One region of the Streptomyces phaeolivaceus genome, then DNA from elsewhere that is predicted to be linked to it. Evidence: riboswitches for the same ligand, from Rfam matches in the RefSeq annotation. Region 1 holds a riboswitch; each other region holds the start of a gene.

Region 1 (7,278 bases):
TCGCCCTCTCCCTCGCCTGCCGCGGCCCCGGACTCCTGCTCGAACTCCAGGGCGACGGCGGCGAGTTCCTGGAGGTTCTCGATACGGGTCTCGTCCTGGGGGTCGGTGGAGGCCTGCAACTCGGCGAGATAGCCGGTGCGTTCGAGGACCGCCTCCAGGATGGTCGCCGGTCCTGCGCCGGAGTCGACGACGGTCCGCAGGTCCTCCATCAGCGTGTTGAACCGCTTGACGGCGTTGGTCGAGCGGGACGCCATGCCGTACGCCTCGTCGACGCGCTTCAGGGCCTGCGGGAAGCTGATCTTCTCGCGCTGCGAGAGGGCGTCGATCATCGCCTCGGCGCGGTCCCCGATGCCGCGCTTGGGCACGTTGAGGATGCGGCGCAGCGGGACGGAGTCCTCCGGGTTGGCGAGAACGCGCAGGTAGGCGAGGACGTCCCGGACCTCCTTGCGCTCGTAGAAGCGGACGCCGCCGACGACCTTGTAGGGCAGGCCGACGCGGATGAAGATCTCTTCGAAGACACGGGACTGGGCGTTGGTCCGGTAGAAGACGGCGACGTCTCCGGCCTTCGCGTCGCCCGCGTCCGTCAGTCGGTCTATCTCGTCGGCGACGAACTGGGCCTCGTCGTGCTCGGTGTCGGCGACATAGCCGGTGATCTGGGCGCCCGCGCCCGCGTTGGTCCACAGGTTCTTGGGGCGGCGGGACTCGTTGCGCTCGATGACCGCGTTGGCCGCGCTCAGAATCGTCTGCGTGGAGCGGTAGTTCTGCTCCAGCAGGATCGTCGTCGCGTCCGGGTAGTCCTCCTCGAACTGGAGGATGTTGCGGATGGTCGCACCGCGGAAGGCGTAGATCGACTGGTCGGCGTCACCCACGACGCACAGCTCGGCGGGCGGTACGTCCCACTCGTTGGGCGGGACGTCGACCGGGTGCTCGGAGGTGCCGACCAGCACTCTGACCAGGGCGTACTGGGCATGGTTGGTGTCCTGGTACTCGTCGACGAGGACATGCCGGAAGCGGCGGCGGTAGTGCTCGGCGACGTCCGGGAAGGCGCGCAGCAGATTGACCGTCGTCATGATCAGGTCGTCGAAGTCCAGCGCGTTCGCCTCGCGGAGGCGGGACTGGTACATCGCGTAGGCCTGGGCGAGGGTCTTCTCGAAGCCGTCGGAGGCCTGGGCGGCGAAGTCCTCCTCGTCGATCAGCTCGTTCTTCAGGTTCGAGATCTTGGCGCTGAAGGACTTGGGCGGGAAGCGCTTCGGGTCGAGGTCCAGATCACGGCAGACGAGCGCCATCAGCCGCTTGCTGTCGGCGGCGTCGTAGATGGAGAAGGAGGAGGTGAAGCCGAGCTTCTTGCTCTCCCGGCGCAGGATCCGTACGCACGCGCTGTGGAAGGTCATGACCCACATGGCGTTGGCGCGCGGGCCGACGAGCTGCTCGACGCGCTCCTTCATCTCACCGGCGGCCTTGTTGGTGAAGGTGATCGCGAGGATCTGGCCGGGATGGACCCGCCGCTCGCCCAGCAGATGGGCGATGCGATGGGTGAGCACCCGGGTCTTGCCCGAGCCGGCGCCGGCGACGATGAGCAGGGGGGACCCGGCATGCACCACGGCCGCGCGCTGGTTCTCGTTCAGCCCGTCCAGGAGCGCCGCCGCGTCGATCGCGGGGCGGGGGGCGCCGTCGCGGTAGTACGCGTCCCGGTCCGGTGGCGCGTCGAACTTCCCGCCGAACAGATCGTCCGGAAGCGGCTCCGGTACGTGATCGTCCTCGGGCGGCGGCGGGGGTTCCTCCGCGTGGCCGCGGGGGGCCTGGAGGTCCGCCAGAAAGCTGTCGTCAAAGAGGCTGCTCATCGCTCTCCGAGTCTAGGCGCCCCCACTGACAGCGGGAGGCCGCCCCGGGAAGTTCACAACCGTACACACTCGCCACGCACCGCGACCGCCGCGCGACGGTGAGCGATCGATCCTACCGTCTGTCGCGCCGAAGAGGCTAAGGTCACGAAAACGTATCAGGCATATCGAACATCAACCTTCACACGGGCCACACGAGTTGGCTAGCTTTTTCCCTAGGACCGTACGACCCAACCGGCGAACGTCGCCGGGCCGCACGGCCTCCGCCGAGTCCGGTACGCCTTCCGTCGGCGCCGGAGCCGGGGACCCACCGACCTCTGGGGTGAATCGACCCGACCGCCGCACGCGGCAAGGGTCGTAGGGCAAACCTTCCGAAGCTTGCGCCCGAACCCGACAGCTAACTCGGTAGGCGGACAACGGAAGGAGACGCCGAACCATGGCGCCGCACCGCAAGCCGCGTCCGGCCGGCCGGACGCGCGCGGGCATCCGCACCCCCGCTCTCGCCACCGCCGCCCTCACCTCCGTGGCCCTGCTCTCGCAGACGGCCACGGCCGCGCCGTCGACCGACGACAGGCCGAGCCTGGAGGAAGTCGAGAAGAAGGTCGACGACCTCTACCGCCAGGCCGGGTCGGCGACCGAGAACTACAACGCGGCCAAGGAGAAGACGACCAAGCAGAAGAAGCAGGTCGACACCCTCCTCGAAACCGTCGCCAAGCGCACGGAGAAGCTCAACGAGGCGCGGGAGGAGCTGGGTTCGTTCGCCGCGGCCCAGTACCGCAACGGCGCGGCCGCCCCCGACCAGGCCTCGCTGCTCCTGGCGGACAACCCGCAGGACTACTTCGACCAGAACCAGCTGATGGACCGGTTGACGGACCGTCAGAAGGACGCCGTCGACTCGTACGTCACCGAGCAGGCCGAGGCGACGGAGCAGCGCCAGGAGGCGAGCGACAGCCTCGAACAGCTCACCGAGTCACAGAACGCCCTCAAGACCAGCAAGGCCAAGGTCCAGGCGAAGCTGGCCGAGGCCCGTGAACTGCTCTCCAGCCTCACCGCCGAGGAGAAGGCCCGGCTCGCCGCGATCGAGAAGCGCGAGCAGGAGGAGGCCGACCGCAAGGCGGAGGAACTCACCCGGCAGCAGACGGCGACAGCCCAGCCGACCCAGAACACCCAGGGGAGCCAGGAGACTCAGGGAACCCAGGGAACGGTCCAGGAGGAGGCCTCCGCCGGCACGGAGACATCCACCGAGACCGCCGCCCCGGCCGAGGACTCCACCTACGCCTCGAAGGCCGCCAAGGCCCTCGCCCGCGCCCGCGCACAGATCGGCAAGCCGTACGTCTGGGGCGCCACCGGCCCCGGCTCCTACGACTGCTCCGGCCTCACCCAGGCCGCCTGGAAGGCCGCCGGCGTCGACCTCCCCCGCACCACCTACGACCAGGTCAACACGGGCACCACCGTCTCCCTGTCGAACGCCAGGCCCGGCGACCTGATCTTCTTCTACGACAACATCGGCCACGTCGGCCTCTACATCGGCAACGGCATGATGATCCACGCCCCCAAGCCGGGCACATACGTCCGCGAGGAGTCGGTCTTCTACGACGGCGAGTCCTCGATCCACAGCGTGGTGCGACCGGCGTGACGGCAGGGCGACAGCCCGGTCAGGTCCGTCCGGGCAGCTCCAGCATGCGGGGTATCTCGCGCCGATAGCGGTTCACCGCCGCCCACGCCGCGTCGGGTTCCGCGGCGAGCTTGGCGCGGGCGGTGGTGAGCCGGCCCAGGGGCCCGGGACCGGCGGACCGCAGCCAGTCGAGGCGCTGCGCGAGATCGGAGGCGTCGCTGTCGGTGAAGGTGCGCAGAAGGGTCGCGCCCAGGGCGAGATAGGACCGGACCTGGTCCGCGGCCCGGCGGGTCTCGTACTCGTCCGAGGGAATCGCGGGCATCGTATAGATCAGTTGTTCCCATTCGACGGCGTCCACGGGCGCCTGTGAGACCTCGCCGATCCAGCGCGCGGCCGCAGGCGCGTGGTCACCGGCCAGGGTCGCCGCGTAGCGGGACTGCGCGGACAGTACGGCGTACGCGTCCTCGGTGATCAGTTCCCTGGCCAGAGGCGCGAGTTCACCGACATCACGCAGGGCCTTGGCACCGGCGAGGCTCATCACGGCACGCAGCAGATCGCGCGGCAGCCCGCCGGAGAGCACCTGGCACAGCCACAGGTAGGGCTCGGGCAACCAGACACCGCGCAGTTCCAGCAGGCTGCGGGCCTGTGCCAGGTCGAGCGGCGGCACGGCCACGACCTTGTCGAAGGCACTGTCGAACGCGGTCCGCACGTCGAGCACATGCCGCCCGAACGCGGTGAGCGCGTCCTCGGAGACGGCGACCAGGAAATGGCATCCCTGAATACCGAAGACGACCTTGAGGTCGTTCAGGAACCGCTCGGCCTCCTCGGCGCTGCCGAGTTTGTCCAGTTCGTCGATCCCGATCACGACCCGGCCGCCGAGCGGGCGCCGTTCCAGCGCGACGAGATCGAGCAACGCCCGGAACCGTGCGACCAGTTCGGGATAGGTCAACACCTGTTCCGTGTGCTGGACCTGCCGCGCGTCGGCGAGTTGGAGGCCGGCGGGGAGCGCGAGCTGGTTGGTCCGGGTGCGCATGACGGTCAGTTGGTAGTGGAGGGTGCGCAGATGGCGCAGGGCAGCGGCTTCCGCGGCTCCGGTGCGTCGTTCGTGCCTGCGCGTGGAACGCCCTGAGAGCACCAGGGCCCACCCGATACCGACGACCGCGGTCACGGCTCCGCCGATTCCGACGAGCAGCGGCCGATCCACGGACCACGACTGCCCGAGTTCGGTGAGCTGCGGCCACAGGAACGCCCCGACGCAGGTGAGCACCCCGGCGACCACGGCGAAGGCCGCCCCGATCCGCTGCGCCCGTGCCTTCCAGCGGGTCGGCTCGGTCCCGGGCGGCCCGTCATCGGCCGCCTCCACTCCGGTGATCCTGCGGCACACCTCCGCGAAGAGGTGGATCAGGAACTCCCGCGGGTCGTACGACGTCGGGGCGGGCACCAGCACGAGCAGGTCGTCGGCGGCGGTCGCCGCGTCGGGTGCGCAGAACCGTTGCATGAGACTGCTCTTGCCGGCCCCGCGTGGCCCGCTCACTCCGAGGCTGGCGCTCTCCAGTTGCCTCAGGTGGTACTCGGTCTGCCGCGCCGCCTCAGTGGCCACGAACTGGTCGGAGCGGCGGATTCCGGTGAGGCGGGAGGGGTCGATCGTGGGAAAGCTGAGGCTCTGGTGGCCGCGACCCACCGGCAGTCGGCCCCGCAGGAGCGGCATCACACCGTCCCGGGCGAGGGCCGCCAGCCAGTCACGCCTTGCCTGGACCGCGGCGTCCCGGGAACGGGTGGCGGGGAGTTCGGGCCAACGCGTGGGGTCTTCGAGGCGGAGAGCGCGGTGGGTGGCGGCGTGCGGGCGGGCGTAGAGGTAGACGGGGAGGGTGAGTGCGGTCAGCACGGCGGAGACCATCGCGACGGCGGGAAGGCGATCGGGGGCGACGCCCGTCAGAACCGACAGCACGACGAGGGGGCCGAAGGCCGGCGCCGGTGAAATCACCCAACGCCTGTGCCAGGCGGCGGCCGACGTCGGCCACTGCCGGAATCCGAGCCAGACGAGAGCCGCCCCGAACCATGCCAGGGCCACCTCGTCCAGGGCCATCCCCATCAGGCCCACGGCGTTCAGCAGGAAGATCACGCCGAGGCCGGCGATCGTGCCGTACACGAAGGTGAGCACCGGTCCCGCCCACCAGGGCTTGCGCTGTACCGCGAGCATGCTGCGGTGTGCCTGCTGGAAACGCCCGTACGCCTCCGCTCCGGCATCGGCGATGGTCTGCAGGTCGTCGTCGAGCGCTCTCTCGGTCAACGAGACGATGTGTTCCGCCGCCCGTTGTTCGGCCGCCGAGTCCCCATCCGCCGTGTAGGCGATGTAGGCGACGGCCTCCGGCTGTGCGAGTGTCTCGTCCACGATCTCCTGGCGCACGTGTCGGACAGCGTCCTGGTGGGGGTCGTCACCGCCGCCGCTCGCCACGAGTGCGTCACGCACCCGTTCGTGCCGGTAGGCGTGGCAGCCCTCTCCGTATCCGTCCGGACTGGTCAGCAGCCCTTCCGCGGCGGCCCGGTCGAGAAACGCCTGCAATCGCCACGGCAGTTCCCCGGCGACGGCCAGCCGGGCGTGGGCCAGCCGGTAGCGGCCCCACGCGCTGCCGAGGAGAAGCACCGTCACGAACCAGAGCACACAGGCACCCGCCAGGGAGAACCCGTCCTGCGCGGACAGCGTGTCCCGCCATCCGTAGCCGATCGGGAGGCCGATGAGAACCGTGACGGAGGCCGCCTTCAGCAGTGCCGCGCGCCTGTCCTGGACGAGGTCGCCGACGCGACGGTCGGCGGAGGGAACGGCATCGATCTCCCGCACGCCGAGAGCCAGCGCGAGGCCGAATCCGGCCAGCAGACAGACGAGCACCACGGTCAGCCCCACCGCGACCGGTGCCGCCTCCGGAGCGACCGCGCCACCCCCGCCGGATCCGGCAGTGCTCGACAGCGCCGTCGCCGCGCACGCGGCGACGGCCCCCGCCGTGCCCCCCAGCGCCCATCGCACCCACCGCCTGGGCCCCGACCGCTCGGCACTCCAGCCGCCGACCCGCCGGGGCACCTCGCCCTCCAGCGACACGGTGATCGACTGCGCCAGCACGCAGCCGACCAGGACTCCGAAAGCGGCCCGGGACGAGCCGGTGGCGAGGACGGCCGACGCCGACAGGACGATCAACAGCGACCGCGCCGCCGGCACCATCCACCACAGCGCCGACGCCCCCGCCATGCGCCACCACAGCAGCAGCTCGTCGTCGGCGCTGCCCATGACTCGGGTCAGGACCTCCAGCCAGCGCCTTCGGTCCCCGGGACGCCGCCGACGTCCGTCGTCGTCACGCCAGAGTTCGAAGTTCGCGGTCGGATCGGCGTTCTCAAGGACGCGCCGGGTGATCTCGTCCACCCCGGGGAAGCGTGCGCGGTCGAGGAGTTCGGCAGGGTCTCGGCGTTCGTACGCGCTCAGTGCCAGTACCAGGATCAACGGCGAGGACAGTGCCTGGGCCAGTGGGCCGCCGGGATCGGCCTCGACCGCCCGCGCCACGGGCGCCCACCGCTGCGCCTCGTCGGGACCGCTCCAGCCGTCGTCCGTCAGGATCGTCCGCGGGTCCAGCGGCAGCAGCCGGACGACTCGGCCGAGCCGGCCGGCGCGGTGGGCGGCGAACTCCTCCTCGTAGACCTGGGTGCGGCAGGTCATCACATATCCGCCGCCCGAGGTCCGGGCCCACCTCGACCTCGTCAACTGCTCGACGAACACGGCGCGATGGGGCGCCGAGAGCTCGTCCAGTCCGTCGAGGACCGGCAGTACCCGCCGGCCCG
Region 2 (7,278 bases), 1.3 Mb from region 1:
TGACTGCGAGGGACCGCTCTGCCGTCTCTGTTCTGTCGTGGACGGTTCAATGCGCGGGCCCGCGCGCCGCCCGTACGGGGTGCGCGCGCCGCCTTCGGCGGGCCGGCGGCGGGGCCGTCAGTACACCGGGAGCGTCCGGGGGCCGAGGTCGTCGCGGGCGGGCGGGCGCGCGAGCCGGACGGTGGCGCCGAGGACGCTCAGGCCGTGCGGCGCGACGACTACGGGCTCCAGGGAGACCGCCACGACCTCGGGGTGGTCGTCGACCAGCCGGGAGACCCGCAGGAGCAGCTCCTCCAGCGCCGCCGTGTCGACGGGGGCGGAGCCCCGCCAGCCGAAGAGGAGCGGGGCCGTCCGGATGGACCGGACCAGCGAGGCCGCGTCCCGCTCGGTGGCCGGAATCAGGCGGTGCGCCATGTCCCCGAGCAGCTGCGACGCGGGCCCGGCGAGCCCGAACGAGAGCACCGCTCCGGCCGCCGGGTCCACGACCGTCCGTACGATCGTGTCGACCCCGCGCGGGGCCATGCCCTGGACGACCGGGCGCAGCTCCTCCGGCCCGCCGAACAGCTCCGTCAACTCCGCGTACGCCCGCCGCAGTTGCTCCTCGTCGGCGAGATCGAGGCGTACGCCGCCCAGGTCGGCCCGGTGTCGCAGGTGCGGGGCGGTCGTCTTGAGCGCCACGGGGTAGCCGACGGCCGCCGCCGCGCTCGCCGCCTCGTCGGGTGTGGGCGCGGGGCGCGCCTGCCGCGGGTGGATGCCGTACCGACCGAGCAGCGCGCCCGTCTCCTGCGCGCCGAGCGTGAGCCCCGCGCCCCCGGCCAGCGCCGCGTCGATCTGCTCGGCCGCCCCCTTCTCGTCGATGTCCTCGAACTCCGGCACCCGCCCCGGCTCCGCCGCCTCCCGTCGCCACTGGGCGTAGTGCACGGCTTCGGAGAGGGCCCGCACGGCTCGCTCGGCGGCGGGGTAGGCGGGGATGAGGTGTGCTTCGGCAGGAAGGGGTGGTGACGCTTCCTGTCCCTCGGTGGGCAGTCGTTCCGCAGCCGAGAGTGGGGGAGGGTGGGCACCGCCGACAGCGCCGGGCGCCTTCTCGCCGACCTGTGGTGCGGTACTGGCCGCGGCGGACAGCGCTTCGGCCAAGCCCCCCAGCTCGACGTGCACCACGAGCACCGGCTTCGACGGCTTCCCCGCGACGGCGCTCCGCAGCGCCTCCGCCAGCGCCGCGTCCCCCGGCGACGCCTCCCCCAGCGCCGGTATCGCCGTCACCACCACCGCGTCGCACGAGTCGTCCGCGAGCGCCCGGGACAGCGCCGCGTGGAAGTCCCGTGCCGAGGCCCCGGTCGTCAGATCCAGCGGGGGCAGCGGGCGCAGCCCCTCGGAGAGGCACGCGTCGTACGTCAGCAGCCCCAGCGACTCGGAGTTCCCCAGGATCGCCACCCGCGGCCCCGCCGGCAGCGGCTGCCGGGCGAGCAGCAGCCCCGCGTCGACCAGCTCGGTGATCGTGTCGACCCGGATCACCCCGGCCTGGCGCAGCAGCGCGGACACGGTGGTGTGGGGCAGCTGGGTGGCGCGCACGGCGTGCCCCAGGGGCGCGGAACCGTGGCGCGCCCCCTGCACCACCACGAGCGGCTTGACCGCCGCCGTGCGCCGGGCGAGGCGGGTGAACTTGCGCGGGTTGCCGATGGACTCCAGATACATGAGGACGACATCGGTGTCCGGGTCCTCGTACCAGTACTGCAGGACGTCGTTGCCGGACACGTCCGCGCGGTTGCCGGACGACACGAAGGTGGAGACGCCCGTGACGCCGGTGACCCCTCCCCCGCGCCGGTGCAGCCGGGAGAGCAGCGCGATGCCGATGGCGCCGGACTGGGCGAACAGGCCGATGCGTCCGGAGCGCGGGGTCTCGGGGGCGAGCGAGGCGTTGAGCCGTACGTCGGGGGCGGTGTTGATGATCCCGAAGGCGTTGGGGCCGATGATGCGCATGCCGTACGTGCGGGCCTGGCGGACCAGTTCGCGCTGGCGCTCGCGCCCGGCGGGGCCGCTCTCGGCGTACCCGGCGGAGACGACCACGAGCCCCTGCACCCCGTGCTCACCGCACTCGGCGACGACCTCGGGGACGTAGGCGGCGGGGACGGCGACGACCGCGAGGTCGACGGGGCCCTCGATGTCGGTGACGGAGCGGTGCGCGGGCACCCCGTCGAGTTCCTTCTCGTCCGCCCCGAGGGCCTTGTTCACCGCGTACAGCCGCCCGGTGAAGCCGGCGTCCTTGAGGTTGGCGAGCAGGCCGCGGCCCACTCCGCCCGGCGTGCGCCCGGCGCCGACGACGGCGACCGAGCCGGGGGCCAGCAGCCGCTGGACGGATCTGGCCTCGGCCCGCTGCTCCCGGGCGCGCTGCACGGCGAGGGAGCGGTCGGTGGGCTCCAGGTCGAACTCCAGTCGGACGACGCCGTCCTCGAAGCTGCGCTTCTGCTGGTACCCGGCGTCCGTGAACACCTTGATCATCTTGCTGTTGGCGGGGAGCACCTCGGCGGCGAAGCGTCGGATGTCACGTTCGCGGGCGACGGCGGCGATGTGTTCGAGGAGGGCGGAGGCGACACCGCGGCCCTGGTGGGCGTCCTGCACGAGGAAGGCGACCTCGGCCTCGTCGGCGGGGGCGGAGGCGGCCATCCCGTCGGCGCCGATGCGGTCGTAGCGTACGGTGGCGATGAACTCGCCGCCCACCGTGGCGGCGAGCCCCACCCGGTCCACGAAGTCGTGGTGAGTGAAGCGGTGGACGTCCTTGGCGGACAGGCGAGGGTAGGGCGCGAAGAAGCGGTAGTACTTCGACTCGTCCGAGACCTGCTCATAGAAGCTGACAAGACGCTCGGCGTCATCGACCGTGATGGGCCTGATGCGTGCGGTGCCGCCGTCGCGCAGCACCACGTCGGCCTCCCAGTGGGCGGGGTACTCGTGCCGGTCCGACGAGGTCTGCATGGGCCCCAGAGTACGGCTCGCGTACGCATGCGGCGCGGGGCAGCCTGGGGAGGCACGACAGAGGCAGGACGAGCACAACACAAGCGCGACAGCCGGTTCGTGGTCAGGCCGTGGGCCCGTTCCGGTACGTCGCCCCATATGGGAAACTGGTCTAGACAACCCGGTCTAGACCTCTCTGCAACACCCGACACACCTGAAGGGCAGCATCAACATGGCTGAGCGCCGCGTCAACGTCGGCTGGGCCGAGGGCCTCCACGCCCGCCCCGCATCCATCTTCGTCCGGGCCACCACGGCCTCCGGTATCCCCGTGACGATCGCCAAGGCCGACGGGAACCCCGTCAACGCCGCCTCCATGCTGGCGGTCCTGGGCCTCGGCGCCCAGGGCGGCGAGGAGATCGTGCTCGCCTCCGACGCCGAGGGCGCGGACGTCGCGCTCGACCGTCTGGCGAAGCTCGTCGCCGAGGGGCTCGAAGAACTCCCCGAGACGGTCTGAGCGACCGGGCAACCGAAGCGGAAAGGCCTGAAAGGCTGCCCGCACGCACCACCCGCACACATGACGAAGGGCTCGTCCGATTTATCGGGCGGGCCCTTCGCATTTACGTCCTTTTTCCGTTCTGCGGGCAGCCGAAAAAATGCCCCACGGAATTCTTCCCTCTTTGTATACGGCTCCCGTGTTAATGCCGCAGACTCGGTGTGTTTACGGGGTGTTGCGAAGTCCTCACACGGTCGGCGCGCTCCGCCCCGGCGGCCCCGCCCGGAAATCGGAGCCGGTGCGCGGCGGTGGCGCGCTCGGTGTGCACGGACGTGATGGTCCGGGCCCGGTCGCTGTCGCCGCGCGCGACGGCGTCCACGATGCCGCCGTGCTCCGCCCAGGACTCCACGGGGTTGGCAGGCGCCTCGACCGCGTACATCCAGGCGATCTTGTGCCGCAGCTGGGCGAGTGTCGAGGTCAGGGCGGGGCTGCCGGACGCCTGTGCGAGCGTCTCGTGGAACCAGCCGCCCAGGGAGCGCAGATCCTCGCTGGTGCCCCTCCTGGCCCGCTCCTGGCCCAGTCTGACCAGGCCGCGCAACACCTTGAGGTGCGCCTCGGTGCGCCGCTGGGCGGCGCGGGCGGCGCCCAGCGGCTCCAGCAGCATGCGCATCTCCAGCAGGTCGGCGGCCTCCTGCTCGGTCGGCTCGGCGACGCACGCGCCCGCGTGCCGCCGGGTCACCACGAACCCCTCGGCCTCCAGGGTGCGCAGCGCCTCGCGCACGGGGACCCGGCTGACGCCGTAGCGGCGGGCGAGCAGTTCCTCGGTGAGACGGCTGCCGCGCTCGTAGACACCCGCGACGATGTCATCACGGATCGCCGTGCATACCGAGTGCGCCGGAATACGCATGACCGACCTCCGCCTTAATCCCCGTGAAACGTCGATGATTGACGTGTGTTCCAGCGACTCTATTGCAGTGAGCCGGAATTTCCGATGGCGGACCGGAATCCAGGGATATTTTTTGGACAGGAGGTGCGTCACAAGAGGTTCGCACAACAGGGAAAGCCCCGGCTCGGTGAGCCGGGGCCTCCTGGGAAGCGGTGGGTCCGTCAGACGTTCACGCCGTGCGAGCGCAAGTACGCGACGGGGTCGATGTCCGAGCCGTACTCGGCCGTCGTCCGGGCCTCGAAGTGCAGATGGGGGCCGGTGACGTTGCCGGTCGCCCCGGAGAGGCCGATCTGCTGGCCGGGGGTGACGGTCTGACCGACGGAGACGCCGATGGACGACAGGTGGCCGTACTGGGTGTACGTGCCGTCGTTCATCTTGATGACGATGTTGTTGCCGTACGCCCCGCCCCAGCCCGCCTCGACGACGGTGCCGGCGCCGACCGCGAGGACGGTGGTGCCGGACGCGGCGTGGAAGTCGACGCCGGTGTGGCTGCCGGAGGACCAGACGGCACCGCCGGCCTTGTAGCCGGTGGAGATGTAGGAGCCGCTGATGGGGGCGACATAGGCGTTGAGGCGCTCGCGCTCGGCCGCGCGGGCGGCACGGGCCTTGATCTCCTCGCGCTCCTTGGCGGCGGCACGTTCCTGCTCGGCCTTCTCGGCGGCGGCCTTGCGGGCCTCCTCCTGCGCCTTCTTCTTGACCGCGGCCACCTCGGCGGCCTGCTGCTGCGCGACGGCCTGGGCGTCGACCTGGTCGGCGACCGTGTCGCCGAGGACGATGATCTGGTTCAGGCCGGTCTGCTCGACTGCGGGCTCCTCCGCGGCGAGCGCGGGAGCGGCCAGGGTGCCGATGACACCGGTGGTGGTGAGAGCGGCTACGCCCACGTTCCTCGTGGTCGTGCGCTGCACACGGCCGGGACGGCGGTGCTTCCCGGGGGCGCGGGTGAACGCCATGAAGTGGCTGGTCCTTTCCTTCCCTCTCGCCTACCGGGTTAGCTGACGGGTTCGGAGCAGGAAGGTCTCCTACGGCTGCCCCCCGTTTCGCGTCGCTCGCGAAGGGCACCCGATTCACCCCAGGGACTTCGGTGGGTCCCCGGCTCCCCTGGCTCGCGCCATGCGGGGACTCGGCGATGACTGTCCGGTGCCGCGGCTGCGGCGAACTTCTGACGAACAGCCGGACTGACGCTAAGTGCGTCGTCTTCGAAATAACAAACGGATCACAGGATTTGTTAAGTACGCCACAGGTCAGACACACAACCTCCGCCATCAATACGGACAAACAAGGGCCCTGGTGACTCTTCAGTCACCAGGGCCCCACGGACACGCGTCCTTCTGTCCGGTTTCTCCTCGGCCTCCGCTCGGCTTCTACTCGGCCGGTACGACCGTGACTTCACCGATTCCGAGGGCCCTGACCGGCTCCTCGATCTGCGCGGCGTCCCCGACGAGGACGGTCACCAGACGGTCCACCGGGAAGGCGCTCACGGCGGCGGCGGTGGCCTCCACGGTGCCGGTCGCGGCGAGTTGGCGGTACAGCGTCGACTGGTAGTCGTCCGGCAGGTACTGCTCGACCTGGTCGGCCAGCGTGCCCGCCACGGCCGCGGCCGTCTCGAACTTGAGGGGGGCGACCCCCACCAGGTTCTGTACGGCGACATCGCGTTCGGCGTCGGTCAGGCCCTCGGCCGCCAGCGTGCGCAGAACCGTCCACAGATCGTCCAGCGCCGGACCGGTGTTCGGGGTGTCCACCGAGCCGCTGATGGCGAGCATCGCGACACCGGAGCCGTCGGACGCCGAGCGCAGCACCTGGCCGAACGCGCGCACCCCGTAGGTGTAGCCCTTCTCCTCGCGCAGGACGCGGTCCAGCCGGGAGGTGAGGGTGCCGCCGAGGCAGTAGGTGCCGAGCACCTGGGCCGGCCACACACGGTCGTGCCGGTCGGCGCCCACCCGGCCGATGAGCAACTGGGTCTGCACGGAGCCGGGACGGTCCACGATGATCACACGCCCGGTGTCGTCGGCGCTCACCGACGGCACGACGCTCGGCTTGGCCGGGGAGCCCGTCCAGGCGCCCAGGGTGTCGCCGAGCAGCGCGTCGAGGTCGACCCCGGTGAGGTCGCCGACGATCACGGCGGTGGCCGTCGCGGGACGCACATGCCGCTCGTAGAAGGCGCGTACGGCCGCGGAGTCGATGCCCTCGACGGTCTCCTCGGTGCCCTGGCGGGGCCGCGACATCCGGGACGTGGCCGGGAACAGCTGCCGGGAGAGCTCTTTGGCGGCCCGGCGGCCCGGGTTGGCGGTCTCGTGCGGGATCTCGTCGAGCCGGTTGGCCACCAGCCGCTCGATCTCGCTGTCCTCGAACGCGGGTGCCCGCAGGGCGTCGGCGAGCAGGCCCAGGGCCTTCTCCAGCCGCGACACGGGCACTTCGAGGGAGAGCCGGACGCCGGGGTGGTCGGCGTGCGAGTCGAGGGTGGCGCCGCAGCGCTCCAGCTCGGCGGCGAACTCCTCGGCCGTGTGCTTGTCGGTGCCCTCGGAGAACGCCCTCGTCATGATGGTGGCGACACCGTCGAGGCCGGCCGGTTCGGCGTCCAGGGGCGCGTCGAGGACGACCTCGACGGCGACGACCTGCTGGCCGGGGCGGTGGCAGTGCAGCACGGTCAGGCCGTTGTCCAGGGTGCCGCGCTCGGGCGCCGGGAACGCCCAGGGGCGGGCTTCGCCGGCCTGGGGCTGCGGGTGGAAGTCCATGGTCGCGAGCTCGGTCACTTCGCCGACTCCTCGGTCTCGTCGGTGGTTTCGGCGGCCTCGGCCGCGGTGGCTCCGTCTTCGGCGGCCTCTTCGGTGTCGTCCTCGCCGGCGACGGGCTCGTACACGAGCACCGCGCGGTTGTCGGGCCGCAGGCGCGCCTT
Region 3 (7,278 bases), 2.7 Mb from region 1:
GTATGTACCCGCCATACGGGGGTCGCTCGTGCGCCCCTTCACAAGCTTCTTCACGCCCTCTGCTACACTGCGCGGCCCCTCTGGCCGGGTCCTCGGTCCACCAGGGGACCAGCCAGGGGGTTTGACCGTTGTCAAGGCCGCGTGAACTGCCGTTCCGGCCTCTCGGGGACCCTGGACCACCCTTCGGCTTCACACGGACGAGACCCCCGCGAAAACCCTTCGGGGACGCCCTGTTGACCCCCTGGAGCCCCGGAACGCTCTGTGGAGCCTCAAAACATCGCTCAACTGGGGCGATTCTCTTGTGAAGAACTTCACGAAGTTTCTCGGCGGAGGGTCGCCGACGGGTACCGAAGCACCCCTCGGACGCGCTCATGCGTTATCCACACAGCTCAAGCGAGGCTACCGGCAAGCAGTGAACACTTGCCCACAAGCGCGGGCGGGCCACGGGGAAAGCCGCGAAACCCGCCCGGCTCTCACGCCACGGACCAGGCGATTCCGTCCAGAATGTCGTGTTCGCTCACCACGACCTCCGCCGCCCCGATCCGCTCCATGATCGAGAGGAGGACGAGGGCGCCGGCCGCGATGACGTCCACCCGGCCCGGATGCATCGAGGGGACCGCGGCCCGCTCGGCGTGCGTGGACCGCAGCAGCCACTCGGTGATCTCGCGGACCCGGTCGTAGGGGATCCGGGAGTGGTGGATGGCCGCCGAGTCGTACGCGGGCAGGTCCTGGGCGATCGAGGAGAGGGTGGTGACCGATCCGGCCAGCCCGACCAGGGTGTGCGCCTCGCGCAGCGGCACGCTCCGCTCGGCGAGGTCGAGCGCGGCCTCGATGTCGGCGCGGATCGCGGCGATCTGCTCCGGCGCGGGCGGGTCGACGACCTCGCCGTCCCGTACGAGGTGCCGCTCGGTCAGCCGGACGCAGCCGATGTCCACGGAGCGGGCGCCGCGCACATGGTCGTCGCCGACGACGAACTCGGTGGAGCCGCCGCCGATGTCCACCACCAGATACGGCCGGGTGAGGTCGGTGCGGCCGGTCAGTTCCCTGGTGGCGCCGGTGAAGGAGAACTCGGCCTCCCGGTCGCCGGAGATCACCTCGGGCTCGACGCCCAGGATGTCGGACACCCCGCGGACGAAGTCGTCCCGGTTCTCGGCGTCGCGGGAGGCGGAGGTGGCCACGAAGCGGACCCGCTCGGCGCCCAGTTCCTTGATGACGGCCGCGTACTCCCGGCAGGCCGCGAAGGTCCGCTCCAGCGCCTCGGGGGCCAGCCGCCCCGTACGGTCGACGCCCTGGCCGAGCCGGACGATGGTCATCCGCCGGTCCAGCTCGACGAGTTCGCCGGTGGCAGGGTCAGCGTCGGCGACCAGGAGGCGGATGGAGTTCGTACCGCAGTCGACGGCGGCGACCCGGGTCACCGGGCGTCCTCCTGCCCGGTCTTCTCGGGCGACGACGCCGGCACCACGCAGGGGCCCTTCGCCCACCACTCCGGCAGCATCTCGATCGCCTCGTCGCCCAGCGGGTTGACGCCCGGCCCGGCGGCCAGCGAGTGCCCGACGAGGACGTGCAGGCACTTCACCCGGTCCGGCATGCCGCCCGCGCTCGGGAAGCCCTCCAGGACCTCGATCTCGTCGCGGCGGGCGAGGTAGTCCTCGTGCGCGGCCCGGTAGGCGGCGGCCAGTTCGGGGTCGGTCGCCAGGCGTTCCGTCATCTCCTTCATCACGCCGTTCGCCTCCAGCGTGCCGATCGCGGAGGCCGCGCGCGGGCACGTCAGGTAGTACGTCGTGGGAAAGGGCGTACCGTCCGGCAGGCGCGGCGCCGTCTCGACGACGTCCGGCTGACCGCAGGGACAGCGGTGCGCGATCGCGCGCAGCCCGCGCGGCGGACGGCCCAACTGCTGCTGGAAGGCCTCGACATCGGCGTCGGTCGGCTCGGTGCGCGGGGTGGGCGGCGGAGGGGTCTGCATAACCTGCTACTCAAGTCCTCGGTGTGGCTCATCGGTTCACGGTCACGGGGCGACGATCACGGGGTGCCCGTTCGGCTGTCGGCGGCGTCGGCCTTGTCGACCCCGTCCCAGACATTGGTGTACCAGGGACGGTCGGCCGCCCCCTGTGTCGTACGGGACTGCTTCGCCGCGTCCGGGTCGATCATGGTGTAGCCGGTCTCGCCCGGCATCACATAGTGCAGCCGCTCCCGGATGCGCTGCTCGGCGTACGCGTCGTCCTTCCAGCGCGCCTTGAGGTCGCGCAACTCCTCGACCCGCTCGCGCGCCTCCTGCCGCTGCCGCTGCGTGTCGGCGATCTCGGCGCGCTGGGAGACGTACTGCCTTATGGGATAGGCGAGCGCCACGATCATCGAGCAGAGGACGAGGGCGAGCAGCGCGGCCCGGCCGGTCAGCCGGGAGCGGCGGGCCTGGCGCTTGGTCTGGGAGCGGTAGACCCGGGCGGCCGTCTGCTCACCGAGCACCTTCAGCCGGGTCGCGGTGGAGAAACGGTCCCGGTCCCGGTCCTTCACGGCCATGTCCCGCTTCCCCTTCTCCTGTGCGTCCGGCGAAAGTCATACGCGCGCGCATTGCAACGTCCCCGCACACGGTACGGGACCGAGTACGGGGACGTACGTACGACGCTTCCTACTTGCCGTTCTGCCGGTGTCAGCCCTTGAAGCGGGGGAAGGCGGAGCGGCCGGCGTAGACCGCGGCGTCGTCGAGGATCTCCTCGATGCGCAGCAGCTGGTTGTACTTGGCGACGCGGTCCGAGCGGGCCGGGGCGCCGGTCTTGATCTGGCCGCAGTTCACGGCGACGGCGAGGTCGGCGATGGTGACGTCCTCGGTCTCGCCGGAGCGGTGGGACATCATGCACTTGAAGCCGTTGCGCTGGGCCATCTCGACGGCGTCCAGGGTCTCGGTCAGCGAGCCGATCTGGTTGACCTTGACGAGCAGGGCGTTGGCCGAGCCCTCCTCGATGCCGCGGGCGAGGCGCTCGGGGTTGGTGACGAAGAGGTCGTCGCCGACGATCTGGACCTTGTCGCCCAGCTTCTGGGTGATGACGTTCCAGCCGGCCCAGTCGTCCTCGTACAGCGGGTCCTCGATGGAGACGAGCGGGTACGCGGAGACCAGCTCCTCGTAGTACTCCGTCATCTCGGCGGCCGAGCGGGACTTGCCCTCGAACTCGTACTTGCCGTCCTTGTAGAACTCGGACGCGGCGACGTCGAGCGCGAGCGCGATCTGCTCACCGGGGACGTAACCGGCCTGCTTGATGGCCTCGATGATGAGGTCGAGCGCGGCGCGGTTGGACTCCAGGTTCGGGGCGAAGCCGCCCTCGTCGCCGAGGCCGGTGGACAGGCCCTTGGTCTTCAGCACCTTCTTGAGGGTGTGGTAGACCTCGGCGCCCCAGCGCAGGGCCTCGGAGAAGGACTCCGCGCCGATCGGGGCGATCATGAACTCCTGGATGTCGACGTTGGAGTCCGCGTGGGATCCGCCGTTGAGGATGTTCATCATCGGGACGGGCAGCAGGTGCGCGTTCGGGCCACCGAGGTAGCGGAACAGCGGCAGGTCGGACGCCTCGGAGGCGGCGTGGGCGACGGCGAGGGAGACGCCGAGGATGGCGTTGGCGCCGAGGGAGCCCTTGTTGTCGGTGGCGTCCAGGTCGAACATGGCCTGGTCGATGAGGCGCTGCTCGGTGGCGTCGTAGCCGACCAGCTCCGGGCCGATCTGCTCGATGACGGCGAGGACGGCCTTCTCGACACCCTTGCCGAGGTAGCGGTTGGGGTCACCGTCGCGCAGCTCGATGGCCTCGAAGGCGCCGGTGGAGGCGCCGGACGGAACGGCGGCACGACCCGTGCTGCCGTCGTCGAGGCCGACCTCGACCTCGACGGTGGGGTTGCCTCGCGAGTCGAGGATTTCCCGGGCTACGACGACGTCGATGGACGGCACGAGCATCTCCTTCATGGGATGTGACGCTGGTTGTGCGGGGCCGCTTGGGCCTTGCGACTAGAGCCTAACCGCCCCCGGGCCGTCGGCAGCCGACCGACCGTCCCGTGGACAGACAGACGGTACCTATTGTTTCAGCTCGGAACAAAGGGGGGTGGGCGAGAAAGTGAACAGAAAGAGGGAGAGGGCAGAAAGAGGGAGAGGGAGAGGGAGAGGGAGAGGCCCGGGAGGCGGGCAGGAAAAAGCCCCGCCCCGGTGCGTACGGGGGAATGCGCACCGGGGCGGGGAGCCCGTGGGGACGGGGGGACGGCCCTCACGAGGTCTTCACTATGGAGGACACGGATGTGAGCGGGCTGTGGTTCAGCTGGGGAGCGGCCAGATTTTTCGGCCCTGCCGGCCCCCCCCTCACGGGCCACGACGGGTCAGCTCAGGTGGAGCTGCTGGCCCGGGTAGATGAAGTCGGCGTCGTCGATGATGTCCTTGTTCAGCTCGAAGAGCTTCTCCCAGCCACCCTTGACGTTCTTCTTCTCGGCGATGGCGCTGAGGGTGTCGCCCTTGACGACCTTGTACTCGCCGTCGCCCTTCTTGACCTTCTTGCCGGTCGGGGTCTCGACGGTGGCGCGCTCGGAGGAGCGGGAGGCGCGAGTGTCCTCGGTGCTCTTCTTGGTGCTCTCCCGCGAGTTCTGCTGGGTGTTCTGCTGGGTGTTCTGCTGCGCGGAGGAGCCGGAGTCCGAGTTGCCGCTGGAGGCGGCGGCGCCGTCGTACGAGGCGCTGGACAGGCCGGTGCCGCAGACCGGCCAGGCACCCTTGCCCTGGCCCGCGAGGACCTTCTCGGCTATCGCGATCTGCTGGGCCTTGCTCGCCTGGTCGGCGGTGGAGGCGTACTGCGTACCGCCGTAGGCGGCCCACGTGGAGGCGGAGAACTGCAGGCCGCCGTAGTAGCCGTTGCCGGTGTTGATGGACCAGTTGCCGCCGGACTCGCACTGGGCGACGGTGTCCCACTCGGAGGCGGTGGCGGCGGAGGCGCTGCCGGCGACCATCAGCGGGGCGGCGATGGCGGCGGCGCCGGTGACACCGGCGACGGCGATGGCGCGAGCGGCCTTGGACGGGCGACGGTGCTTGCCCTTGCTGGAAAACAGCATGGAGTGATCCCCTCACCGACGCCTGCGAGGTGAGCTGTCGGGTTCGGGCCGGTTGAGTTGCCCGGCCGCGCACGCTCACCTCTCGGCTCACGTCACGCGGCTTCACCCCGAGCCGGTCCAGCGTGAATCGCTGGGCGCGGCACTTACCTTGGGTCCCCCGCTCCTGCCTACGGCGCTTGACGCGACGACTGTTCCTTGCGGCCGTTGGCAGGATTCGGCGTACCGACCGCAGGGGCCCGCTGTGGCGAGCGGTCACGACCGTAGGCATGTGATTCGCCGGATTTCAAAGACGATCAGGGGGTCTGTGATTCATCTCCCACATAGATCAAAACGGGCATTCAAGGGCGAACCATGACCCGAACTGCCGCTACTTTTCGCCCGTTTCGGCACCGACTTCGAGGGTCTGACCGGGAAGGATAAGGTCCGGGTCAGTTCCGACCGTGTCCCGGTTCTCCGCGTACAGCCCGCGCCACCCGCCGTCCAGGCCGAGCGAGTTCACGATGCCCGTCAGGCTGTCGCCGACCTGGACGGTGTACGCGCCGTCCGCGCCCTCGCGCGCCGTGTCGCCGCCACGGGAGGCGTGACGGCCGGAGGGCGCGGAGTCGGTGGCGCGGGAGTCGTCGGCCGCGCCCTCGCCGGCACCGGCCTCGGCGCCGGCGCTCTCGTCGGCGCTGGCGCCGCGGTGACGGCCGGTGCCGCCTTCGCCGTCCTCGCCGTCCTCGCCGCCCTCGGCGACCGAAGAGCTGTCGGACTGTGGCGACTTGTCCGATTCGGTGCTCTCGGAGTCCGTGGAGCCGTCCGAGCCGGTGCCGGTCTCGGCCTTCGCGGAACCGTCGAAGTCCTCGGAGGGCGAGTCGCTCGACGTACCGGGTTCGGCGGAATCATCCGAATCACCCGACTTCGCCGAATCGTTCGAGTTGCCCGAGCCGCTTGAGCCGCTCGATCCGCTTGAGTCGCCCCCATCGGCCGAACCGGATGATTTGGATGAACCGGAGGAATCAGACGAACTGGATGAATCGCGTGAATTCGTCGAGTCGTCCGTGACGCCCGTGTCCACGTCGGCGGAACCGGAGTCGCCGCCGAGGTTGTGGAGCAGTCCGCAGGTGGACCAGACGCCGACGCCCTGGTCGGCGAGGACCTTCTCGGCTACCGCGATCTGCTGCGAACGGCTGGCCTGGTCGGCGGTCGTCGCGTAGTCGAGGCCGCCGTAGTCGTTCCAGTTCTCCTGGGTCAACTGGAGGCCGCCGTAGCGCCCGTTCCCGGTGTCCGCGCTCCACGAACCGCCGCTCTCGCAGTCCGCCACCTGGTCCCAGGTGGTTCCGTCGGCCGCGCTCGCGCCGGTGGCGCCGAGGAGCGGGATCGCGATGACCGAGCCGGTCACTCCGGCGGCGACGAGGAGGGCCGGAGCCTGGCGGGGGCGACGGTGACGACCGTTCCCGGAGAGCATGCGGTTGCCTTTCACACGACAGCAGTGACCGGTGTGAAGGATGTGGTGACCCCTTCGCACTGACGTGTGAACGTAGCCGCAGTCGATCAGTTGTCACAAGTTAATGCAGCGTAGATCACGTGAAGATCACAGACTTGAGGGAGTGTCACTTCCCGCCGCGGAATGAGGTAGTGCTACGGGCTGCCCGGGTCCGCTCACGGACCGCTTCCGCGGGGTGAATTCGACCGGAAGCGTACGCAATCCCCGCATGATGAGCCCTCCTCGCCATCTCAGATCGGCGGAATCCACCGCGAGTCGAAGGTCGGGGAGACGGGTGAGGAGCGTCGCCAGCGCGGTCTGGCCTTCGAGGCGGGCGAGGGGGGCGCCGAGGCAGTAGTGGATGCCGTGGCCGTAGCCGAGGTGCTGGTTGTCACGGCGGGAGAGGTCGAGGGTGTCGGGGTCGTCGAAACGGGCCGGGTCGCGGTCGGCCGCGGCGAGGACGACGAGGACGGGGTCGCCGGGGGCGATGTCCTGGCCGCCGATGGTGAGGGGCTGGGTGGCGAAGCGCCAGGTGGCGAGTTCCACGGGGCCGTCGTAGCGGAGGAGTTCCTCGACGCCGGTTTCGAGGAGTTCGGTCTCCCCGGCGGCCAGGGAGGCCTGGAGGCGGGCGCGTTGCTCGGGGTGGGTGAGGAGGGCGTAGGTGCCGTTGCCGATGAGGTTGACGGTGGTCTCGAACCCGGCGAACAGCAGGATGAACGCCATCGCCGCGGCCTCGTTCTCGGTGA
Region 4 (7,278 bases), 5.5 Mb from region 1:
AGACCGGGCACCGCGCGCCGCCCCGAGCGGAAGATCCCGTTCGCGGGGCGCCGTCTCTCGCCGGGCCCCTCCCCAGCCCCTCGTACGTCCTGTACATTCTGTACAGAAGCCGTTCCAGAGGAGGCGTCCCCATGCCCGCGAACCGACCGTCGGCCCGACATGTGCTGCCCGAGTTCACCGAGCGCACCGGTGCGGGTCACCGGACGATGGACCCGTACTCGAAGCTGCTGGAGGAACGGATCGTGTTCCTCGGGACACCGATCGACGACACGTCGGCGAACGACGTGATGGCGCAGTTCATGCATCTCGAGTACCAGGCGCCGGACCGCGACATCTCGCTGTACATCAATTCGCCGGGCGGCTCGTTCAGCGCGATGACGGCGCTCTACGACACGATCCGGTTCGTCACCTGCGATGTGGAGACCGTCTGTCTGGGGCAGGCGGGTTCGGCCGCCGCGGTGCTGCTGGCGGCGGGCACGCCCGGCAAGCGGTTCATGCTGCCGGGGGCGCGGGTGCTGATCCACCAGCCGGGGACGACCGACCGGATCGAGGGGCAGACGAGTGATCTGGTCATCCAGGCGGCGGAGTTGACGCGCAACCGCCGGATGCTGGAGGAGATGCTCGTCCGGCACACGGGGCGCGGCCCGGAGCGGATCGCCGCCGACATCGAGCGGGACCTGTTCCTCGACGCCGAGGCGGCGGTGGCGTACGGGTTGGCCGACCGGGTGATCCGGAGCCGCAAGGGCTCGCCCACGCTCCCCGGCGCGAGGTGAGGCGCGGATGCTGCCACCCGAACTGCCGCCGCTGCCCGCGCTCACCCGCGCCGAGGCGGAGCTGATCGACCGTTACCTGGACGTGGTCGATCTGCTCGGCCGGATCAATCCGGCCCGTCCGGGCGACACCTACCGCGGGTTGCGTGCGGCGCAGGCGCTCGTCGCGAAGGCGATCGCCCTGCGCGAGGCGCTCGAACTGATGCACAGGCGCGGGGAGAACGAGGTGCACGCCCCGACGCTCGCGCGGGCCCTGCGGGTCCTCGACGGCGAACGGCGGGCCGGCCGGGTGGCCCTGCCCCCGGAACCGGAGGACTCACCGACCTGAACCGATCCAGGCCCGCGCGCCGTACTACTGACGGGGCGTCCGGTCCGGGTTTCACGCCCTTCGGACGGCCTACCGCGATCGACCCATCGGCCCATACGTCGCAAGGACCTGTCAAGTTGCGCAACACGCCTGGTACATGGCCGGAGCACGCCATTCCGGTGCTGGTGCGGACCTCCTCGGCCACTTGGACACACCCGCCGAAATCCCCCTGTCCACCCGAACGGGGGAGTGGTGAGTAAGACCACAAATCCATGGTTCCGTTGGGATTTTCGGACGTCCGTGCGCCAAGATCCCTTCCTGACGACAAGCCCCCGCCGCAGCGGCGGGGCGATCCGGGTGGACGCCGAGTCCTGCCGCTACCCGGATGACCGGTCGACAGGAGTGCATCGGCAGGAGTGGAGGACCCAAGCACGACGGGTCGCCGGAACGGTCAACCCATGACCGGGCCGAGCAGCCCTTGGGGTGAAGCCGCGTCAGCGGCCGGGCAACTTCGCCAGCCCGAATCCGACAGGTCATCCTTCACAGGCGGCTGACGAAGGGTTGCGCATGACTGCGCTGAATCGTGTCCCGTCGCTGTTGACCCGGGCCGGCACGGCCTCGGCTCTCACCATCGCCGCAGTGAGCGGCAGCATCGTGGTCCCGGGCGCCGCATCCGGCGCCGAGGCCGCCACAGTGGCGTCGAAGGCACTCAAGGTCGCGGCTTCCAAGAAGGGCTCCCCTTACAAGTACGGCGCCACGGGTCCGGGCAGGTTCGACTGCTCAGGGCTGACGCTCTACTCGTTCAAGAAGGCGGGCAAGAAGCTGCCCCGTACTGCTCAGCAGCAGTACAACAAGACGAAGCACATCTCCGCGAGCAACCGCAAGCTCGGAGACCTCGTCTTCCTCCACTCCGGTTCGAGCGTCTATCACGTCGGTATCTACGCGGGGAAGGGAAAGATCTGGCACTCGCCGAAGACGGGTGACGTCGTCCGGCTGCAGAAGCTCTGGACGAAGAACGTCTGGTACGGCCGGGTCCGCTGACCCACCGTCGGGGGCGGCGGAGCGCTCCGCCGCCCCCGACGCCTCTGGTGCGCGCCGATCGCGGTCCTCATGTCTCCTGCGGACCGCCCGCCGTGACCGGTTGCACGGGGACCGTCCACGGAAGTTCGATCGCCACCGTCTTGCCGCCCTCCCGAGTGGGTCTGACGCTCAGCCTGCCGCCGCATTCGGCGGTCAGCCAGCGGATGATGACCATGCCCCGGCCGTTGTCCTGTTGGACGGCGGCCGGCAGTCGTTTCGGGAAGCGTGGATGGCTGTCGGTGACGCCGATGCGCAGGTGCTCGTCCCGGTCGAGGGCGAGGTCCACGGTGAAGGTGGGCGACTGGCCCAGGGTGTGCTGGACGGCGTTGGTGGCGAGTTCGGACACGATCAGGCGCACGGTCTCCGCGATGTCGGTGTCGCCCGGCAGGCCCCATTCGGCGAGCACGCCGGCGACGTAGTTCCGGGCGGCGGACACCGAGGCGGGATCGCTCGGCAGAGTGACGGATGCTTCCAGGTGATCTGCCATGGCGAGGCGTCCCTTTCCCACGGGACCGGTGTCCGACAGGGAGCGGATGGTTCGACTACGGTCCCGGACTGGTGCTTCGCGCCAGACTGCCACTACCTGGGCTGTCTCGGGTGCGATCCACCAAGATATGCATATATCTGTCGCTCGAAGCGGTGAACTATCCGACGGCCGACCGTATTCGGGTGGGGTCTTCGTCCATCCTCTGTCGTCACCCCGACTTCGCGCGCCGGGCGGAAGGAGAATCCCATGCAGTACGGTCCGGCGGTACGCCGCCGCAAGCTCGGTGCCGAGTTGCGTGTGCTGCGCACCCGTTCCGCGCTCACCAGTATCGAGGCGGCCGACCGCGTGGGCTGGCACCAGTCCAAGGTGAGCCGGATCGAGACGGGCGCCAGCGGGGTGAAGCCCGCGGACGTACGCAAGCTGCTGGACGCGTACGGGGTGGACGACACCGAATTACGGGAGCTGCTCCTGGCGTTGGCGGGCTCCGAGGACGGCGGCGGGCGGCACAACTGGTGGCACGCGTACCGGGGCGTACTGCCGCCGACGTACCGGGACTTCATCAGTCTGGAGTCGCAGGCCGGGGGGATGCGGACGCTGGAGACCTCGGTGGTGCCGGGGCTGCTGCAGATCCCCGAGTACGCGCGGGCGGTGACCCGGGCCGCGGTGGAGGGGCTGGAAGACGACAAAATCGACGCGCTCGTGGAGGTGCGGCTCGCGCGGCAGGAGGTTCTGCGCGGGAGCCCGCCGATGAGGCTGAGCGCGGTGCTCGACGAGGGCGTTCTCCGACGTGAGGTGGGTGGCCCGGAGATCATGACGCGGCAGCTGGTCCATCTGGTCGAGGCGGCGCGGCTTCCCCAAGTGCGACTGCAGGTGCTCCCGTTCACTGCCGGGGCGCATATCGGCGTCACCGGCCCTTTCGTAATTTTCTCGTTTCGGAGCACATCTGATCTGGACGTGGTTGTTCTCGACCACTTGACGAGTAGCCTCTACCTCGAACGGAAAGAAGACCTCAAGGCGTATGTCGAGGCCTTCAACGCCCTTCAGATCCACGCCCTTTCGCCCGAGGACTCGTTGGATTACATCGCCGGACTAGCCACCGGCGCGTAAGGAGGCACCATGTCCGCACTGCCTCGGAACGTAACCACCAGTACCGAACTGCGCGGAGTGCGATGGCTGCGCAGCAGTCGCAGCACCGGAATGAACAACTGCGTGGAGACGGCCCGTCCCGGGCCCGGCCGCTGGGCCGGTCTGGTGGCCGTACGCGACTCCAAGAACACGGCGGGGCCCGCCCTGCTGTTCGACCCCGACGCCTGGGAGGGATTCATCACCACGCTGCGGTGACCACCACCGACAGCGTGTGCGCTTCCGCTCGTGGCGACGCTCGGCCGGGACGCCGACTCACGGTCGCGTATCGCCGATGATCCCCACGGCTCGATCGATCTGCCCCTGTGTGAGATCCGCGCGGGCGGTCAACCGCAGCCGTGAGACGCCGTCGGGCACGGACGGTGGGCGGAAACAGCCGACGGCGAGACCCGCCGCCCGGCAGTTGGCCGCCCATCGGACCGCCTGATCCGGCGACGGCGCGCGTACGGACACCACGGCGGCGTCGGGCCGCACCGCTTCATGGCCCGACGCCGTCAGCCGTGTGTGCAGCTCCCGCGCCACCGCACGGGCCCGCGCGGCCCGTTGCGGCTCCCGGCGCAGCAGCCGCAGCGCGGCGAGCGCCGCGCCGGTCGCGGCCGGGGCGAGGCCGGTGTCGAAGATGAACGTCCGGGCCGCGTTGACCAGATGGTCGATGACGTGGGCCGGGCCGAGGACGGCACCGCCCTGGCTGCCCAGCGACTTCGACAGCGTGACCGTCACGACCACGTCGGGGTCGCCCGCGAGCCCCGCCGCGTACGGCGCGCCCCGGCCCCCGTCGCCCAGGACGCCGAGTCCGTGGGCGTCGTCCACGATCAGCCCGGCGCCGTACTCCCGGCAGACGGCGGCGAGGGCGGCCAGCGGGGCGGCGTCCCCGTCCACGGAGAAGACGGTGTCGGAGACGGCGACGGCGGGCACCCCGCCGCCCGTGCCCAGTGCCTTGCGGACCGACTCCGGGTCGGCGTGGGCGACGACCTGGGTGGTGCCCCGGGCCAGCCGGCAGCCGTCGATGAGCGAGGCGTGGTTGCCCGCGTCCGAGACGATCAGGGAGCCGTGCGGGGCGAGCGCGGTGACGGCGGCGAGGTTGGCGGCGTAGCCGGAGGAGAAGACGAGGGCGGCCTCGAAGCCGCAGAAGTCGGCGAGTTCCCGCTCCAGCTCGCCGTGCAGCTCGGTGGTGCCGGTGACGAGCCGGGAGCCGGTGGCACCGCCGCCCCACCGCCGCGCGGCCTCCGCGGCGCCCTCGGTGATCTCGGGGTGCCGGGCGAGACCGAGGTAGTCGTTGCTCGCGAGGTCCAGGAGCGGCGAGTCGGCGGGGCGGGGCCGCAGGGTCCGTACGAGCCCGGCGCGGCGGCGCGCCGACGCCTGCTCGTCGATCCAGCCGAACGCCATGGGTCCTCCGGGGTGTGGGCGGGCGGTGTGCCGCGGGCAGGCCGCGGGGCCGGCGCCGTGGTGCACGGTGCCGCCGGTGCTTTTGTAGGCAGTGCACAGACACTAACGGCCCCGCCGACCGCTCACGATGTGGTGATACCCACACGCCGATCCCACTCTGTTGTCCGAACTCTCCTTGGCCGGAAGCGGTCCCGTAGGACAGGATCGGCTCTCATGGACCTGCTGAACACGCTGGTGGACAAGGGGCTCCGGCGCGAGCCGCCGAGCCGTGCCGAGGCGCTCGCCGTTCTCGGTACCTCCGACGACGAGCTGTTGGACGTGGTGGCCGCGGCCGGGAAGGTGCGCCGCCACTGGTACGGGCGCCGGGTGAAACTGAACTATCTGGTCAACCTCAAGTCCGGTCTCTGCCCCGAGGACTGCTCCTACTGCTCCCAGCGGCTCGGCTCCACCGCCGGCATCCTCAAGTACAGCTGGCTCAAGCCCGACGAGGCCTCCAAGGCCGCCGCGGCCGGGCTCGCCGGGGGCGCCAAGCGGGTCTGTCTGGTGGCGTCCGGACGCGGTCCGACCGACCGGGACGTGGCCCGGGTCTCCGACACCATCAAGGCGATCAAGGATCAGAACGAGGGCGTCGAGGTGTGCGCCTGTCTCGGTCTGCTCTCCGACGGTCAGGCGGAACGACTGCGTGAGGCGGGCGCGGACGCGTACAACCACAACCTGAACACGTCCGAGGCGACCTACGGCGAGATCACGACCACCCACACCTACGCCGACCGGGTGGACACCGTGCGGAAGGCGCACGCCGCCGGACTGTCGGCGTGCTCCGGGCTGATCGCGGGCATGGGCGAGAGCGACGAGGACCTGGTCGACGTGGTCTTCTCGCTGCGCGAACTGGACCCGGACTCGGTGCCGGTGAACTTCCTGATCCCCTTCGAGGGCACCCCGCTCGCCAAGGAGTGGAACCTCACCCCGCAGCGCTGTCTGCGGATCCTGGCGATGGTGCGGTTCGTCTGCCCGGACAGCGAGGTGCGGATCGCGGGCGGTCGCGAGGTCCATCTCCGGACGATGCAGCCGCTCGCCCTGCACCTGGCCAACTCGATCTTCCTCGGCGACTACCTCACCAGCGAGGGCCAGGCCGGCAAGGCCGACCTGGAGATGATCGCGGACGCCGGGTTCGAGGTGGAGGGCACCGACCAGGTGACACTGCCGGAGCACCGGGCGCACGTCGCGGCCGTTTCCGCCGGGGGCGGCTGCGGGTCGCACGCGGACGAGGGCGCGGGCGCCGGTTGCGGGTCGCACGCGGGGGGCGGGGTGTGCGGTTCCGCCGCCGAGGCGCCGGCCGTCAGGACCCCGGCGGGCGAGGCGCGTACGGACCTGGTCGCCGTACGCCGTCGGGGCACCGGAACCGATCTCGCGCCCAATGCCTGAGCTGCCCGACCGGAGCGTGGCCGAGCTGGTCGAGCTGGACCGGCGGCATGTGTGGCATCCGTACGGGCCCATGCCGGGCCGGCGGGAACCGCTCGTCGTGGAGTCGGCGAGCGGGGTCCGGCTGAAGCTCGCGGACGGCTCGGGCGAGCTGGTCGACGGCATGTCCTCGTGGTGGTCGGCGATCCACGGCTACAACCACCCCGTCCTGAACGAGGCGGCGCGCGAGCAGCTCGGCCGGATGAGCCATGTCATGTTCGGCGGGCTCACCCATGAGCCCGCCGTACGGCTCGCGAAGCACCTTGTCGACATGTCGCCCGAGGGTCTGGAGCATGTCTTCCTCGCCGACTCCGGGTCGGTCTCGGTCGAGGTCGCGGTCAAGATGTGCCTCCAGTACTGGCGTTCGCTCGGCCGCCCCGGCAAGCGGCGCCTGCTGACCTGGCGCGGCGGCTATCACGGGGACACCTGGCAGCCGATGTCGGTGTGCGACCCGGAGGGCGGGATGCACGAGCTGTGGCAGGGCGTCCTGCCCCGGCAGGTGTTCACGGACCCGCCGCCGGCCGCGTACGAGGAGTCGTACGCGGAGTCGCTGCGCGCGGCGATCGAACAGCACGCCGACGAACTGGCCGCCGTGATCGTGGAGCCGGTGGTGCAGGGCGCGGGCGGGATGCGGTTCCACTCCC

What was found. Region 1 has a riboswitch for cyclic di-AMP ahead of F9278_RS31165 (C40 family peptidase). Riboswitches for the same ligand answer to the same signal wherever they lie in the genome.
Region 2: another riboswitch for cyclic di-AMP. It lies ahead of F9278_RS36825 (M23 family metallopeptidase); the one in region 1 lies ahead of F9278_RS31165 (C40 family peptidase).
Region 3: another riboswitch for cyclic di-AMP. It lies ahead of F9278_RS18960 (transglycosylase family protein); the one in region 1 lies ahead of F9278_RS31165 (C40 family peptidase).
Region 4: another riboswitch for cyclic di-AMP. It lies ahead of F9278_RS05770 (C40 family peptidase); the one in region 1 lies ahead of F9278_RS31165 (C40 family peptidase).

What each region holds. Positions count from the first base shown of each region.
Region 1 is NZ_CP045096.1:6,706,110-6,713,387, reverse strand. It holds gene pcrA (DNA helicase PcrA) at 1-1,841, opposite strand, end outside; cyclic di-AMP (ydaO/yuaA leader) riboswitch at 2,093-2,265, shown strand; gene F9278_RS31165 (C40 family peptidase) at 2,275-3,474, shown strand; gene F9278_RS31160 (NACHT domain-containing protein) at 3,494-7,278, opposite strand, start outside.
Region 2 is NZ_CP045096.1:8,005,007-8,012,284, reverse strand. It holds gene F9278_RS36845 (bifunctional acetate--CoA ligase family protein/GNAT family N-acetyltransferase) at 118-2,967, opposite strand; gene F9278_RS36835 (HPr family phosphocarrier protein) at 3,179-3,460, shown strand; gene F9278_RS36830 (GntR family transcriptional regulator) at 3,642-4,346, opposite strand; gene F9278_RS36825 (M23 family metallopeptidase) at 4,547-5,335, opposite strand; cyclic di-AMP (ydaO/yuaA leader) riboswitch at 5,348-5,521, opposite strand; gene F9278_RS36820 (M16 family metallopeptidase) at 5,747-7,135, opposite strand; gene F9278_RS36815 (M16 family metallopeptidase) at 7,132-7,278, opposite strand, start outside.
Region 3 is NZ_CP045096.1:4,051,489-4,058,766, forward strand. It holds gene F9278_RS18940 (Ppx/GppA phosphatase family protein) at 474-1,415, opposite strand; gene F9278_RS18945 (DUF501 domain-containing protein) at 1,412-1,963, opposite strand; gene F9278_RS18950 (FtsB family cell division protein) at 2,020-2,517, opposite strand; gene eno (phosphopyruvate hydratase) at 2,648-3,934, opposite strand; gene F9278_RS18960 (transglycosylase family protein) at 4,348-5,067, opposite strand; cyclic di-AMP (ydaO/yuaA leader) riboswitch at 5,072-5,252, opposite strand; gene F9278_RS18965 (LysM peptidoglycan-binding domain-containing protein) at 5,435-6,514, opposite strand; gene F9278_RS18970 (cytochrome P450 family protein) at 6,641-7,278, opposite strand, start outside.
Region 4 is NZ_CP045096.1:1,206,458-1,213,735, forward strand. It holds gene F9278_RS05760 (ATP-dependent Clp protease proteolytic subunit) at 132-773, shown strand; gene F9278_RS05765 (hypothetical protein) at 781-1,098, shown strand; cyclic di-AMP (ydaO/yuaA leader) riboswitch at 1,471-1,641, shown strand; gene F9278_RS05770 (C40 family peptidase) at 1,645-2,118, shown strand; gene F9278_RS05775 (ATP-binding protein) at 2,186-2,644, opposite strand; gene F9278_RS05780 (helix-turn-helix domain-containing protein) at 2,891-3,751, shown strand; gene F9278_RS05785 (DUF397 domain-containing protein) at 3,761-3,985, shown strand; gene F9278_RS05790 (8-amino-7-oxononanoate synthase) at 4,043-5,173, opposite strand; gene bioB (biotin synthase BioB) at 5,387-6,598, shown strand; gene F9278_RS05800 (adenosylmethionine--8-amino-7-oxononanoate transaminase) at 6,591-7,278, shown strand, end outside.